One region of the Faecalimicrobium sp. JNUCC 81 genome, then DNA from elsewhere that is predicted to be linked to it. Evidence: riboswitches for the same ligand, from Rfam matches in the RefSeq annotation. Region 1 holds a riboswitch; each other region holds the start of a gene.
The links. A riboswitch is a leader RNA that binds a small molecule or an ion and turns the genes downstream of it on or off. The one in region 1 is predicted to bind cyclic di-GMP.
Positions count from the first base shown of each region.

Region 2: it holds a riboswitch for cyclic di-GMP, as region 1 does, so the genes downstream of both, JNUCC81_RS02980 (cell wall-binding repeat-containing protein) here and JNUCC81_RS19210 (immunoglobulin-like domain-containing protein) in region 1, are expected to answer to the same signal.
Region 3: it holds a riboswitch for cyclic di-GMP, as region 1 does, so the genes downstream of both, JNUCC81_RS10110 (NPCBM/NEW2 domain-containing protein) here and JNUCC81_RS19210 (immunoglobulin-like domain-containing protein) in region 1, are expected to answer to the same signal.
Region 4: it holds a riboswitch for cyclic di-GMP, as region 1 does, so the genes downstream of both, JNUCC81_RS17945 (type II secretion system protein) here and JNUCC81_RS19210 (immunoglobulin-like domain-containing protein) in region 1, are expected to answer to the same signal.

Region 1 is NZ_JBSJXY010000002.1:46,226-49,477, forward strand. It holds gene JNUCC81_RS19210 (immunoglobulin-like domain-containing protein) at 1-1,255, opposite strand, end outside; cyclic di-GMP riboswitch class II at 1,493-1,576, opposite strand; gene JNUCC81_RS19215 (AbrB/MazE/SpoVT family DNA-binding domain-containing protein) at 2,349-2,594, shown strand; gene JNUCC81_RS19220 (cell wall-binding repeat-containing protein) at 2,669-3,252, opposite strand, start outside.
Region 2 is NZ_CM132203.1:598,791-602,042, reverse strand. It holds gene JNUCC81_RS02980 (cell wall-binding repeat-containing protein) at 1-1,275, opposite strand, end outside; cyclic di-GMP riboswitch class II at 1,346-1,429, opposite strand; gene JNUCC81_RS02975 (cell wall-binding repeat-containing protein) at 1,821-3,252, opposite strand, start outside.
Region 3 is NZ_CM132203.1:2,050,375-2,053,626, reverse strand. It holds gene JNUCC81_RS10115 (CPBP family intramembrane glutamic endopeptidase) at 1-710, shown strand, start outside; cyclic di-GMP riboswitch class I at 894-977, shown strand; gene JNUCC81_RS10110 (NPCBM/NEW2 domain-containing protein) at 1,139-3,252, shown strand, end outside.
Region 4 is NZ_CM132203.1:3,666,472-3,669,723, reverse strand. It holds gene glmU (bifunctional UDP-N-acetylglucosamine diphosphorylase/glucosamine-1-phosphate N-acetyltransferase GlmU) at 1-644, shown strand, start outside; gene JNUCC81_RS17950 (ribose-phosphate diphosphokinase) at 728-1,678, shown strand; cyclic di-GMP riboswitch class II at 1,813-1,893, shown strand; gene JNUCC81_RS17945 (type II secretion system protein) at 1,989-2,483, shown strand; gene JNUCC81_RS17940 (type II secretion system protein) at 2,532-3,005, shown strand; gene JNUCC81_RS17935 (type II secretion system protein) at 3,026-3,252, shown strand, end outside.

The sequences.
Region 1 (3,252 bases):
TTCTAAATCCTGATTTAATAGGGAATCCACCTATCTCTCCATTTGAAGCAATCGATTTAAAGTCTGTTGTATAAACCTTATCAAAGCTATCAACTATCGCAGTAAATTTTATTAAGTACTGAGTATTTTTTACAATTCTACCTGTATTAAATTCTATTAAGTTATCTGTTGCTGTAATGCTTAATCTATCTGTTATTTCATTATTAGTCTTTATATCTATTACACTTATGCTCTTTTTGTCTACGCTTTGTCCACTATCTAGAGTTATAATAGTATTAATATTATCTACATCTTTTTTAGCAGTTAACGTTGCTTTTATCTTTATTTCATTTGTCTTTGGATTAAAAATGCCTCCTATATCTCCATTATTTAGTGTTCCTCTACCTATATAATTTTCTCCATCCCAAAATGGATCTAACCATCCAGTAACTCCAAAATCTGCTGGTACAACATTTAATGTCTCATCTGCCACTCCATCTTTAAGAGGTAAATTAGTTATATTACCATCTTTATCAACTAATTCAGAGCTTATACTATAAGTTCCTTTATGTGACTTAATGCTCGTCATTATTGAAAGATTTAAACTCCTATCAAATTTAAAATCTTGATTAAATTTTACTTCGACATAATTTTTATCTGGATGTTTAATTAACTCAATAGCATGATTCTGTGGTGATACTTGTATTTTAGAGTAATCTATCGCACTACTTGAAATATTTAATCGTACTATTGTATTTTGAGGTATATTACCGTATCTATCTCCCACAGCTGTGAATTTAATATTTATATCTATTGCTTCACCGTATCGGAAGTCTTTTCCTAATTCTGGATCAACCTCAATCGAAATATTTCCCAAACTAACACTATTTATATCTTTTTTATCATCTTTGTCTTTGCCTGTACTAGACGTTACTTCACTATCTTCTTTATCTTTGTCTGTACTAGACGTTACTTCACTATCTTCTTTATCTTCTTTATCTTTGCCTGTACTAGACGTTACTTCACTATCTTCTTTATCTTTGTCTGTACTAGATATTACATCACTATCTTCTTTATCTTTGTCTGTACTAGATATTACATCACTATCTTCTTTATCTTTGTCTAAAAATTTATTCTCTGATTTTTCTTCTAAATCCACATTCTTTATTTTATCTTCCATTGCTAATACATTTATTGGCATTGATTGAGCTACTATTGATGAAATTAATGACAATATAACAATTTTTTTTACTCTGTCGTATTTCTTTTTTAACATATTTCTCCTCCATAGTTTAATATAATATTATTTATTTTCCAATCTAGATTAGGGTAATAATATCATTTTTTAATATATTAAAATTTCTAATCCATTTAGATTATTAACTACTAAATTACATGTCTTTTCTGCATTATTATGTAATCTGTAAAAAATTTTATATGTAAATGTTTCATAAATATTTACATTTGCTTTATCAGATTGTATTTACACTCCAGATGTATGATCTAATTTATGTTTATATATAGCCGGTTTCACCACTAACTCCGTGTATTCCAGGTGACCACATACAGAATACATTTCAAAGTATCTATTATTTTATTTTGTATGCTAATATGTGTTAGTTTAAATTAAATTCTATTATCGTAAAATTGGATAGATAAATTCTTCGATGCAAACTCCCTCCCCCTATTTCCTTATTTCTACAAATAACAATGTAATTTATAAGATGTTTAAATTTAATTTATCATTTGAAGTTTTATATTTTCTATCTTTTTACTAAATATCGATTATTTAAATTGTTATATTATTAGCAACAAAGGTTTGACTTTGTATTTATTTAGATATATAACTTAAGCTTATATTTATAATACTTACATTAATATCAAATATATATCACTGAGTTTAATAGAAAAAAATATATTTTTTGTCAAATAATATATTTTCTTATCATAATATATCATTTTAAAGTAAAACGTTATAAAATGAAATGAAATAATATGTAAATACTGATAAATTTATACATTTTCTATCTATATATTGTTTTTACCTTGTATCTTTTTTAAATATAAATTAGTGTATTTAGTTTAAAGACAGTAGTTAGTAAAGAAAAGTTCAAATTTAAAAGAAAAATAAACTAAGTTATATATAAAATTTGAAGGAAATTAGTATGGAGATATTCTAAAATAATTTAATATATTTTTTAAGGAAAGTTATGATTTAAATATATAAGATATATTATCTATGGCATTATATAAGCATATAAAAAATAATAAGTAACTCAGTTTATTCATAGTGTAAAAATTTAATTTTATAAAAATAAATAATAAAAGTTAAAACTATTACTATAAAGATTTAAAAAGGAGAGGTTTTGATGAGTAACAAAGGCATTGAGCGTAAATTAGATGGATTAGGGCGAATAGTAATTCCAAAAGAAATAAGAAATGAATTGAATTTTAAAGAAAATCAACCATTAAACATAAACTTAATTGATAACGCTGTTATCATAACAAAAAGTAAAAAAAGATGTCTATTTTGTGATAAATCAAAAGAACTTAAAGAATATAATGATTTTTTTATTTGTACAGAATGTATAGGAAATATAAGCAATATAAGATGAATTTAAAGTAGTAATATATATCTTTTAAAATATAATAGAAACAAGGCTAAAGCAAGCCTTGTTTCTATTACATTTTATCTATCAGATAAATAATATCCACTTAATTTAGAATTTGTAAAAGTAAGTTCAAGATATTTATGTATACTTACTGTATATGTTAATTTAGAAAAGCCTTTATCGCCAGATACTTTGCTAGGATTTCCATATACTGATTTAACATTATCTATTGTTGCTCCGAATTTTAAATTACCTGGAAATACAACATCTATTGTTTTATTTGAGTTATTAAAAGGAATATTTACAACAGTTAACCAAGAATCTTTTATATCTATTGGTTTATCTGATAAGTTTGAATATACTCCTGTAATATAATTTCCAGCTTTATTTTTTAATGATGTTCCTGTAACAGATTGTCCTGGATTAATTATAAATGGATCTTTTTTAGATAGAGTATATCCTAAATTATTTAAATCCTTTAATTTAATAGGAAGTTTTAATACTTTTCCATTAATTTGAATTTGGTTATCTTTCCAGTCTTTAGATAAAGACGTATTTCCTGAAGGGTTTGATGCAGTCATCGCATTAATTGCTTGCTGCAGTGTATTTTTATCTATTCCACCGATTGCTGTAAACTTAACTGCATTTTTTAATATACTCT
Region 2 (3,252 bases), on a different replicon from region 1:
CCCACTAGCATTTTCAACTTTTCCTCCTACAGAATCTTTTACTACTAGTTTAGATATAGTTCCTTTATTTACTATTTTCGCATTTGGTGCACTTACAGTTATCGTGTTTTCGTAGTTTCCTGATAAGTTTATGGCTATTTTTTTAGTAGTTGTTATAACTATTTCTTCATTTATATCAGCTCTTGTAACTAGATTCATATCTATAACATCATTCGCATCAGCTTTAGCCAAAGACTCATTTAACTGTACTACAGTTTTTACATTGTATGTAGTAACCTCTTGCATAGATCTTAATTGATCAAATCCAGCTTTATTACTTCCTCCTCCAACTTGAGTTATAGTCTTAAAAGATTTAGTATTAGTTACATCTTTTTGTTTTTGATTTAATCCGTTTCTAACTAGTACAACTGGTGAATCATTCTTAGCAGCAAGTACACCTACAGCTAATCCATCTATTAATTCTGATTCTTTAGCCATACCATCTTTAGCTACATAAGCATTCTTTAATTCTTTTTCTGTATAGAATGTTTCTATAACTTTTGCATTAGTTTCATTTCTATTTGCGCCATCTAATCTTTTAGCGTTTGGAAATTTATTACCTATTTCATTTGATACCGCACTTGTTCCCCCTATTATATAAGAAGTTTTTATATCTTCTCCTTTTATAAATTCATCAGATACTTGTGTTCCTTTACTTGGGTGAGAAAGTATTACTGGCATATCTTTATCAGCTGCAACTGGCGCAACACTTATTGCATCTACTAAACCTTTATCTCCATTTACTACAGCTATTTCAGATACATCTTTTGTACTATCTAATCTCTTTGCTATTTCTAGAGAGGTTTCATATCTAGTATTTCCCCAAATTCTATCTACTGATAATTTTTCAGCTTTTAGAGCATCTTCTACTGATTTTTTTAATACATTTGTTCCACCTATTAAATAAACTTTTTGTACACCTAATCTCTTTAACTCAGCTTTTATTCTTTCATCTAATTTATTATTTTGAGTTAAAAGCATTGGAGCATCTTTGGCTTCTGCAAAAGGTGTTGCAGTTAATGCATCTGCTAATGCACTATCATTTACAATTACTGCTTCTTTAGCGCTAGACCACCCCTTTTTACTTATTTCTATTGCTGTTTCCCATCTACCTTTTCCTACTAAAGTTTCGCTAGCTGCACCTTGTGCTGCATCCACAGTTGTTAAGTTTCCTAATCCACTTCCTGCTACTAATGTCACAGTAAGAAGTGATGCTATTTTCTTTGGTAATTTCATTATATTTCCCCCTTAGTTTTATATAAAAAGATACCAGCTTAAATAAAAAATATAGATATCTATATTTTTTATTTAAATTAGTCTATTTCACTACTAACTCCATATAACCCAAGTGACCACATACAGATTATACTTCTCAGTTCCTAAATTTTATTTTTATAATATAAAACATCTTTATTTCACTTTAAATTTATTTTATTATATTATGATTTTATATTTTAACATTTTCCTTTTCAATCTAATTTATTCTATTTTTTACGACATATCTATATAGGTTTTTATTTATTATTACAATGATAAATTCTCAATTAAATTTTCATCACTGTAACAAAGTTTAAATTCGAAAAAACTTCTAATTTTGTCGTCTTTTATTTACTTTTTTAGTTAGCTTTCTAATTTTACTATTTTTATTTAATTAATTTTATAAAATTTACGTTTTAACTTATTTTTTATTTTTATTCTATAATAATTTTAAGTCAAAAATAACTCAAGCAAATGGAATACCTATTTGCTTGAGTTAATAAATTTCACATTATATTTTTAAATCATCTTATAGATGATATTACATTTGAGTTTATATTTCCACCTACTTCTATTATGTTTTTATATCCACTTTGTTTAATAGCTTTAACCTGAGATGCAGTCAATTTATTAGTTCCTATTACTATAGGTGCATTTTTCATACCAGCTAAATTCCCTACTGATAATGCATCTATAAGCTCATCTGATTTAGTTATTATTATAGTATCTATATTTTTATGGAATTTTTCAACTACTTTTGCATTAGTTTCTTGTCTATTTGCTCCATATATCCTATTACTTTCTAAACTATTTCCAGCTATGTTTTCTAAACTACTTATAATATTTATCGTCATAACTTGCTCTCCACCTATTATATAGATATCTTTTTTTCCAAAATTAATTATCCATTTAGTAATCTCTTCATTTAACTTATTTCCATTAGTTATAACTATAGGTTGTTTATCTTTACAAGCTTTCGATAATATACTCATAGCATCGGCTTCACCTTTATATCCATTAACTAAATATAAACTCTTTATATCACTTATATTTTGTATATACTTAGCTATTTGTAGTGAAGTTTCTTCTCTATTATCTCCAGCTATTCTTACTATATTTTCTTTAGATATATTTGTAGTATTTGATATTTCATTTACCACACTTTCTTGTATAGCATTAGGTCCACCTATTATATAAATTTTAGATGGTTTTAATCTTTTTAGTTCATTTTTTGTCTCATTTGGTAATTTATCTTTACGAGTTAGTAAAGTTGAAGAATTGGTTACTGACGATAATGGTCCTGATGAAAGTCCATCAGAATAGCTACTTCCATTGACTAAAACTACTGAATCTGTTTTATTTTGAAATGCTTCTTGGCTAATTTTTGCCGCTGTATCATATCGATTAGTTCCTATTATTTTTTTAACTGGTATATTTCCAATATTACTAGTATCAACATAAGCTATATCTTGGCCTTTATTTTCAGGTATTTTTATATCTTTATCGATTGAAGGATGTAGTACTACACAACCTCCACCTCTTAAATCTGTTCCTTTACCAGCATATATTCTTGGTACTATATCATTAAATCCATCTTCATTTTTAAATCCATATTTTCCACTTGGTTCATTCAACACTAAAGCTACTCTAAAGTTTGTCATAAACTCTCCAAATGTCATATTGGGATCAATATATTTTTGAATAATTGATTCTACCGATTTATAATTACTTTGTGGGCTATTTAATATTTCTTTATATATATAATCTCCTTGTCCTACTTGTATTCTTAGATATTCCATGAATAAATAGGATAATGCATAATTTGATACTGTATCTCCATTATAATCCCAGTATAATAATGAGTGACCATTGGCTATTGATTTTGATTTGTTATAATAATTTATTCTATTTTCTCTTGGCTTTTTTAGATAAACTTGTTCCGCTGCCAATGATAAA
Region 3 (3,252 bases), on a different replicon from region 1:
TTTTTTATACAATATCGATAATAACAACACAATTTAATATATTAACTTTCGGGACACCTATTTTTATGATAATTTATGGTATTGCAGGATATTCACCTTCTATTGCAGCATTTATTACATTTAAAAGATACTATAATAAAACTAATGAATTTAAATTATTTTTAAAATCTATAATAAATATAAAACAAAAGCCGATTATGTATTTATACACTATTTTTGCTCCAATTATATTATGGGCATCTGCATATATAGCTTTTAAAACTCAAGGCAACAATTTATTGATGCTACGATATCCACTTAGCTTAATTATTTTTATTGTACCTTTTGCAATTATTGGAGGAGGACTTGAAGAAATTGGATGGCGTGGATTTCTATTACCGAGGCTTCTAGAAAGATTTTCTCCAACTATAGCTACTTTAGTACTTGGATTTGTTTGGTCAATTTGGCATATTCCAATGTGGTTTGTTGTAGGTTCACATCAACAAAAACTTATGTTTATACCATTTGCTATAAGTTGTATTGCTACATCATTTATAATGACTCCGTTATTTTATAAAACAAAAAGTATTTGGTTGTGTATACTTCTTCATGCAATAGACAATGCTTGTTTTTATGTATTTTATGTTTCAGTAGATTCAAATTTAATTACATCTATTTTTACATTAATTACTGCAATTATAATATTTTATATATTTCAAGAAAAATTATGAAAAAATAATATTATAAATTATTAATTTTAAAGAAACTAGAATTTATAATCAGATATAGAAGCTAAGAATTCTAAAAGTTGATAAAAAATCGATTAAGTCTGATTAATCAAAATTAAATGAAAATTTATACTATGCAAATGATGGAAAAAAATGTATAATAATAATGAAAATAATTTTAAAATAAAATTAAATAGGCAAACCTAGGGAAATCTGGGGACGCAAAGCTATAGGGACTAAGGTTTATAACTATGTCAGCCAGTTGCCAAAGAGTACATTATACTTTTTGTTTTTAAGCTTAGTTAATTAATATTATTACTTTTGTTTATTGTGAAAATATTAAATTTATTAGGTAATATACAAGGCTACTCTTTTTGAGTAGCTTTTTTAATGTACTTCTGAGGGTTATAAAACTAATCAGGAGGTAAAATATGCACAGAAAAAAAATAGCAGCCGTAACTATGGCAGCGATAATCACTAATTTCTCAGCTACAACAATAGAAGTTTTAGCAAGTGAGATACCGAACAGCAACACTTCAAAATTAGAAATTTCATCTGAAAATGAAGTTAAGAAAGCTACTATAAGTAAATTTGATTTATATAATAATGATAAATTAAATGCTTATAATGAAGTATTCAAAATGGACAACTCAAACATAACATCTATAACTAACAATGGTGGGAAATATGGAAGTGACAACATTGAGAAATCTATAGATGGAAATCTAAAGACACACTGGGAAACTGGAAAACCAAATAGCTCAGAATTCACAAATGAAGTAGTAGTTGGGTTAAATGAAGTAACTAACTTAAACAGAATCGTATATGCGGCAAGACAAGTATCGGCAAAAGGTAAAGGTTTTGCTCAAGAAGTTGAAATATATACTTCTCTTACAAATGAAGGCGATGACTTTAAACTAGTAACTAGTGGAGAGTATAAAGGATCTAGCGGAGATATAGTAGAGATTAAGTTCAATTCAACTGAATTTAAAAGAATAAAATTCAAATTTAAAAAAGCTAATCAAGAGTGGGCATCAGCATCAGAATTTATGTTTTATAAAGCAGATGAAATAAGTGATAAAATGAAAAGCTTATTTACAAATAGCTCTAAGAATCAAGTTAGTGAAGAATTTAATAGTATAGAAAAAATAATTGCTTTAGAATCAGACGTTAAAAATCATCCACTATACGAGGATTTTAAAGAAGATATAGATAATGCTAAGTTAATTGTTGATAAAAAAGAAGTTAGTTATACTGATGCAAAAGTATCTAAGTTTAAAGATATAAACAGTGACTTACTTCCAGCATATAATGAAATTTACAAACTACCTTCTAATAAGATAGTATCGATAACTGCTAATGGTGGAAGTTATGCAGAAAATGCAATATCTAGAGCAATAGATGGAAATCCACAGACTAAATGGCATTCTGCTAAGCAAAATTCTTCAAGTTTTACAAATGAAGTTGTAATGGAATTAAGTGAATTAACTAAATTAAATAGAATAGTATATACTGCACCTCGTGGTTCAAATAGAGGATTTGCTGAAGCATTCGATATATACGCTTCAACAACATCTAAAGGTGACACTTTTGACTTAGTATCTAGTGGAACATCACAAATAACTCAAAATTCTATTGAAATAAGATTTAATCCAACAGAGTTTAAAAGGGTTAAATTTGTATTTAAAAAAGGATATGAAAACTGGGCTTGTGCAGCTGAGTTTGGGTTATACACTCAAGATAAATTAAGCGAAAAAATGGATAGACTATTTAAAGATTCTGCGATGAGTCAAATTGGAGATGAATTTAATACTGTTGAAAAAATAAAAGCATTAGAAGAAGAAGCTAAAAGTCATCCATTTTATGAAGATTATAAAGAAAATTTACTAAATGCTATAGAATTAGTACAACAAGGGGAAGTAACATCTACTAATGCAATTATAAGTAAATTTACACCTTTTTACACGTCTCATATAAATGAGTATGATAAAGCGTTTAGAATAGGTAGTGAAAAAATAGCAAATATATCGAATAACGGCGGTCAATACGGGGGATCAGCATTAAAATTTGCAGTTGATGAAGATATAAATACACATTGGGAAACAGGAAGACCAAACTCTGATTCATTTAAAAATGAAGTAAACTTAACTTTAAAAGAAGCTCAAGTTTTAAATAGATTAGTATATAAAAGTAGAAATGGTGGTAAAGGATTTGCTAAAAACTTTAGTATATATGTTTCACCAACAACAAAGGGAGATAACTTTAGTAAGATAACTACTGGAGAGTATACAGTCACAAGTGATTTATTAGAAGTACAATTTAATCCAACGAAAGTAAAAAGATTAAAGTTTGTATTTGATAATGTTCAAGACAGCTGGGCTTCAATTGGAGACTTAAGGTTATATAAAGAAGACAAAGTTTATGATAAAATGAAATCTTTATTTACAAATGGATTAATGAATGAAGTAGCAGAAAACTTCAACACATTAGAAAAATTAAGTGCTCTAGAAAATGAAGTAAAAGGACATCCATTAGAAGAATTATT
Region 4 (3,252 bases), on a different replicon from region 1:
AATCTCATATGGTAAATGGAGTTACTATAATAGATATTAACTCAACATATATAGAATCAGATGTTGAAATAGGAAATGATACAATAGTATATCCTGGATCTATGTTAAAAGGAAATACAAAAATAGGTTCAAGTTGTGTAATAGGAATGAATTCTAGTATAACAAATTCTACAATAGGAGACTATACAGAAGTAGAAAGTTCAACAATAATAGATAGTACTGTTGGAGAAAATACTACAGTAGGTCCATATGCATATCTAAGACCAAAGAGTAATATAGGAAATAATGTTAAAATAGGAGACTTCGTAGAAGTTAAAAATGCTACTATAGAAGACAACTCTAAAGCATCACATCTTTCTTATATAGGAGATGCCCATGTTGGCAAGAATGTAAATATAGGTTGTGGAGTAGTATTTGTAAACTACGATGGAAAAAATAAATTTAAATCAGTAGTAAAAGATGGAGCATTTGTAGGATCAAACTCTAACCTAGTTGCGCCTGTAACAGTAGAAGAGAAGGGATACATTGCTACAGGATCTACTATAACTGATGATGTTCCACAAGGATCATTAGCAATAGCAAGACAAAGACAGGTAGTAAAAGAAGGATGGGTAGAAAAGAAAGACTCAAAAGGTAACAAATAATTAGCTTATTATTTTAGACTAAAGATTAGCCTAAAATTTATTAATAAATATATCATAGTTTTTAAATTTTCGGGAGGATACCAATGAATACTAGCGGAAGCGAAATCAAAATACTTGCAGGAAATTCATCTAAGGAATTAGCATCAAAGATTGCTGATTTTATAGGTGTACCAGTATCAGATTGTGAAGTGGGTACATTTAGTGATGGTGAAATATGTTTAAACATGAACGAAACAGTAAGAGGGTGCGACGTTTTCGTAGTTCAATCTACTAACAGTCCAGTAAATGATAACCTAATGGAACTATTAATCATGATAGATGCATTAAGAAGAGCATCTGCTGGTAGAATAACAGCAGTTATACCATACTACGGATATGCTAGACAAGACAGAAAAGCGAAATCAAGAGATCCAATCACAGCTAAGTTAGTTGCTAATCTTATAACAGCTGCTGGAGCAGACAGAGTATTAACTATGGATTTACATGCTGCACAAATTCAAGGATACTTTGATATACCATTAGATCACTTACAAGGTGGAAATATATTAGCTGATTACTTCAATGAAAAAAACATAGAAGATTTAGTAGTAGTTTCTCCAGACTTAGGAAGTGTTGCTAGATCAAGAAAGTTTGCTAATAGCTTAAACGGAGAAGTTCCAATAGCTATAATAGACAAGAGAAGACCTAAGGCTAATGTATGTGAAGTAATGAATATAATTGGAGAAGTTAAAGGTAAAAATGTTATATTATTAGATGATATGATAGATACAGCAGGAACAATAGTAAATGCTGCAAATGCCCTTAAAGAATTCGGTGCTAAAGAAGTTTACGCTTGTTGTACTCATGGTGTATTATCAGGTCCAGCAATAGAAAGAATAGATAATTCAGCAATAAATGAATTAATTGTACTTGATACTATACAACTTTCAGAAGAAAAGAAAATAGATAAAATAAAAGTTAAAACAGTAGCTCCATTATTTGGAAATGCTATAAAGAAAATATTTGCTAACGAATCAGTTAGTGTATTATTCTAATTAACAAAATGCACCTCATTTTTATAATGTAGGTGCATTTATTATTTACATAAGTAATTATAATTTGAAAAAATTTCCAACATGTGTTGACTGGTTATATTATGCTAAAGTATAATATACTAAAGTTAAATTTTTATATAGAGTAACAAAGAAGTACATCCAGTATATGGGCGCTTTGGATGTATGGAGTTAGTAGCGCAACCGACGACTATATTCAATTCATTATCATTGAAGTATAGTCATTTTTTATGTTCTAATTTATTAAAATAGTAAAATTTAGGTATATAAGGCAAAGAATAGGAGGGATGCAATGAGGTATAAGAATAATAAAGGATTTACCTTAGTAGAGCTTCTAGTAATAATAGCAATAATAGGAATATTAGCAGTAGTATCATTACCAGCATTATTTGACAATATAAATAAGGCTAAAGTTTCAGAATTACTATCTGATTATAACGTTATAAAAGCTGGTATAGCTCAATATTACTCAGATAATAACTATAAATTAAAGTCAGAAATAGTAGCGAATACAGACGGTTCAAATACAATAAGATTACATTCTTATCTGAGTGAACAAAAAAAGATACAAGATTATTTTGATAATATAATAGATGAAACTCCATTTGGAGGAAGATATTATATTTCAATTAATAGTAGTAAAAATTCAGTAGTAGTACATGGAGAAGATATGAATCAATCTTCTATAAATGTTATAAATAGATTTTCTAAGTACATAAAAGAAAAATCGAACGGGGGTATAGATGTAAATAGTGGTCATTTTTCAATGAATATAGCTCCACAATAATAAAATGATTTAATTATTAATTTAGTATAAAAGATAGAGGAATATATTATGAAAAAAAATAGAGGGTTTACATTAGTAGAGTTATTAGTGGTAATAGCAATAATAGGAATATTGGCGGCAGTAGCATTGCCAGCATTATTTAAAAATATAAACAATTCTAAAATGGCAAAACTAAAATCTGAGCTTAATGCATTTAAGTCATCTTCAATGGTATATTATACTGAAAATAATAGGTTACCAATTAATAAAAATGAAATGTCTGAAAATATAGAAGAAATGCCCAAAAGAACTCCTTTTACAGTAAATGTGAGAAATAAGGGATACAATATAATTCCAGTATATAAAAAGGATTCAAAAGAGTTAGAGAGAATTGACATTGGTATGGAAGTAAGTGAAAGTGCTATTTCAAGAAAATACTTTGAGCAAGATGAAGAGTTAAAGAAAGTTTGGAAATGTGTAACGACAACTCCAAATGAATCAAATATATACGGTGTATATGTAAGTATATATTCACCAAACTAAAGTTAATAGGGGGAGTTTATATGAAAAAGAAAAATCAAAAAGGATTTACGTTAGTAGAACTATTAGTAGTAATAGCAATAATAGGAATACTAGCAGTAGTAGCAGTACCTGCGTTATTTAAGAATATAAACAAGGCGAAGGTAGCAGATTTACAAGCAGACTATAATGCATTTAAGAGTGCATCATTATCATACTATACAGATAAAAATGAATATCCTGTAACATCAACGCCAGCAGAAGGCACAGA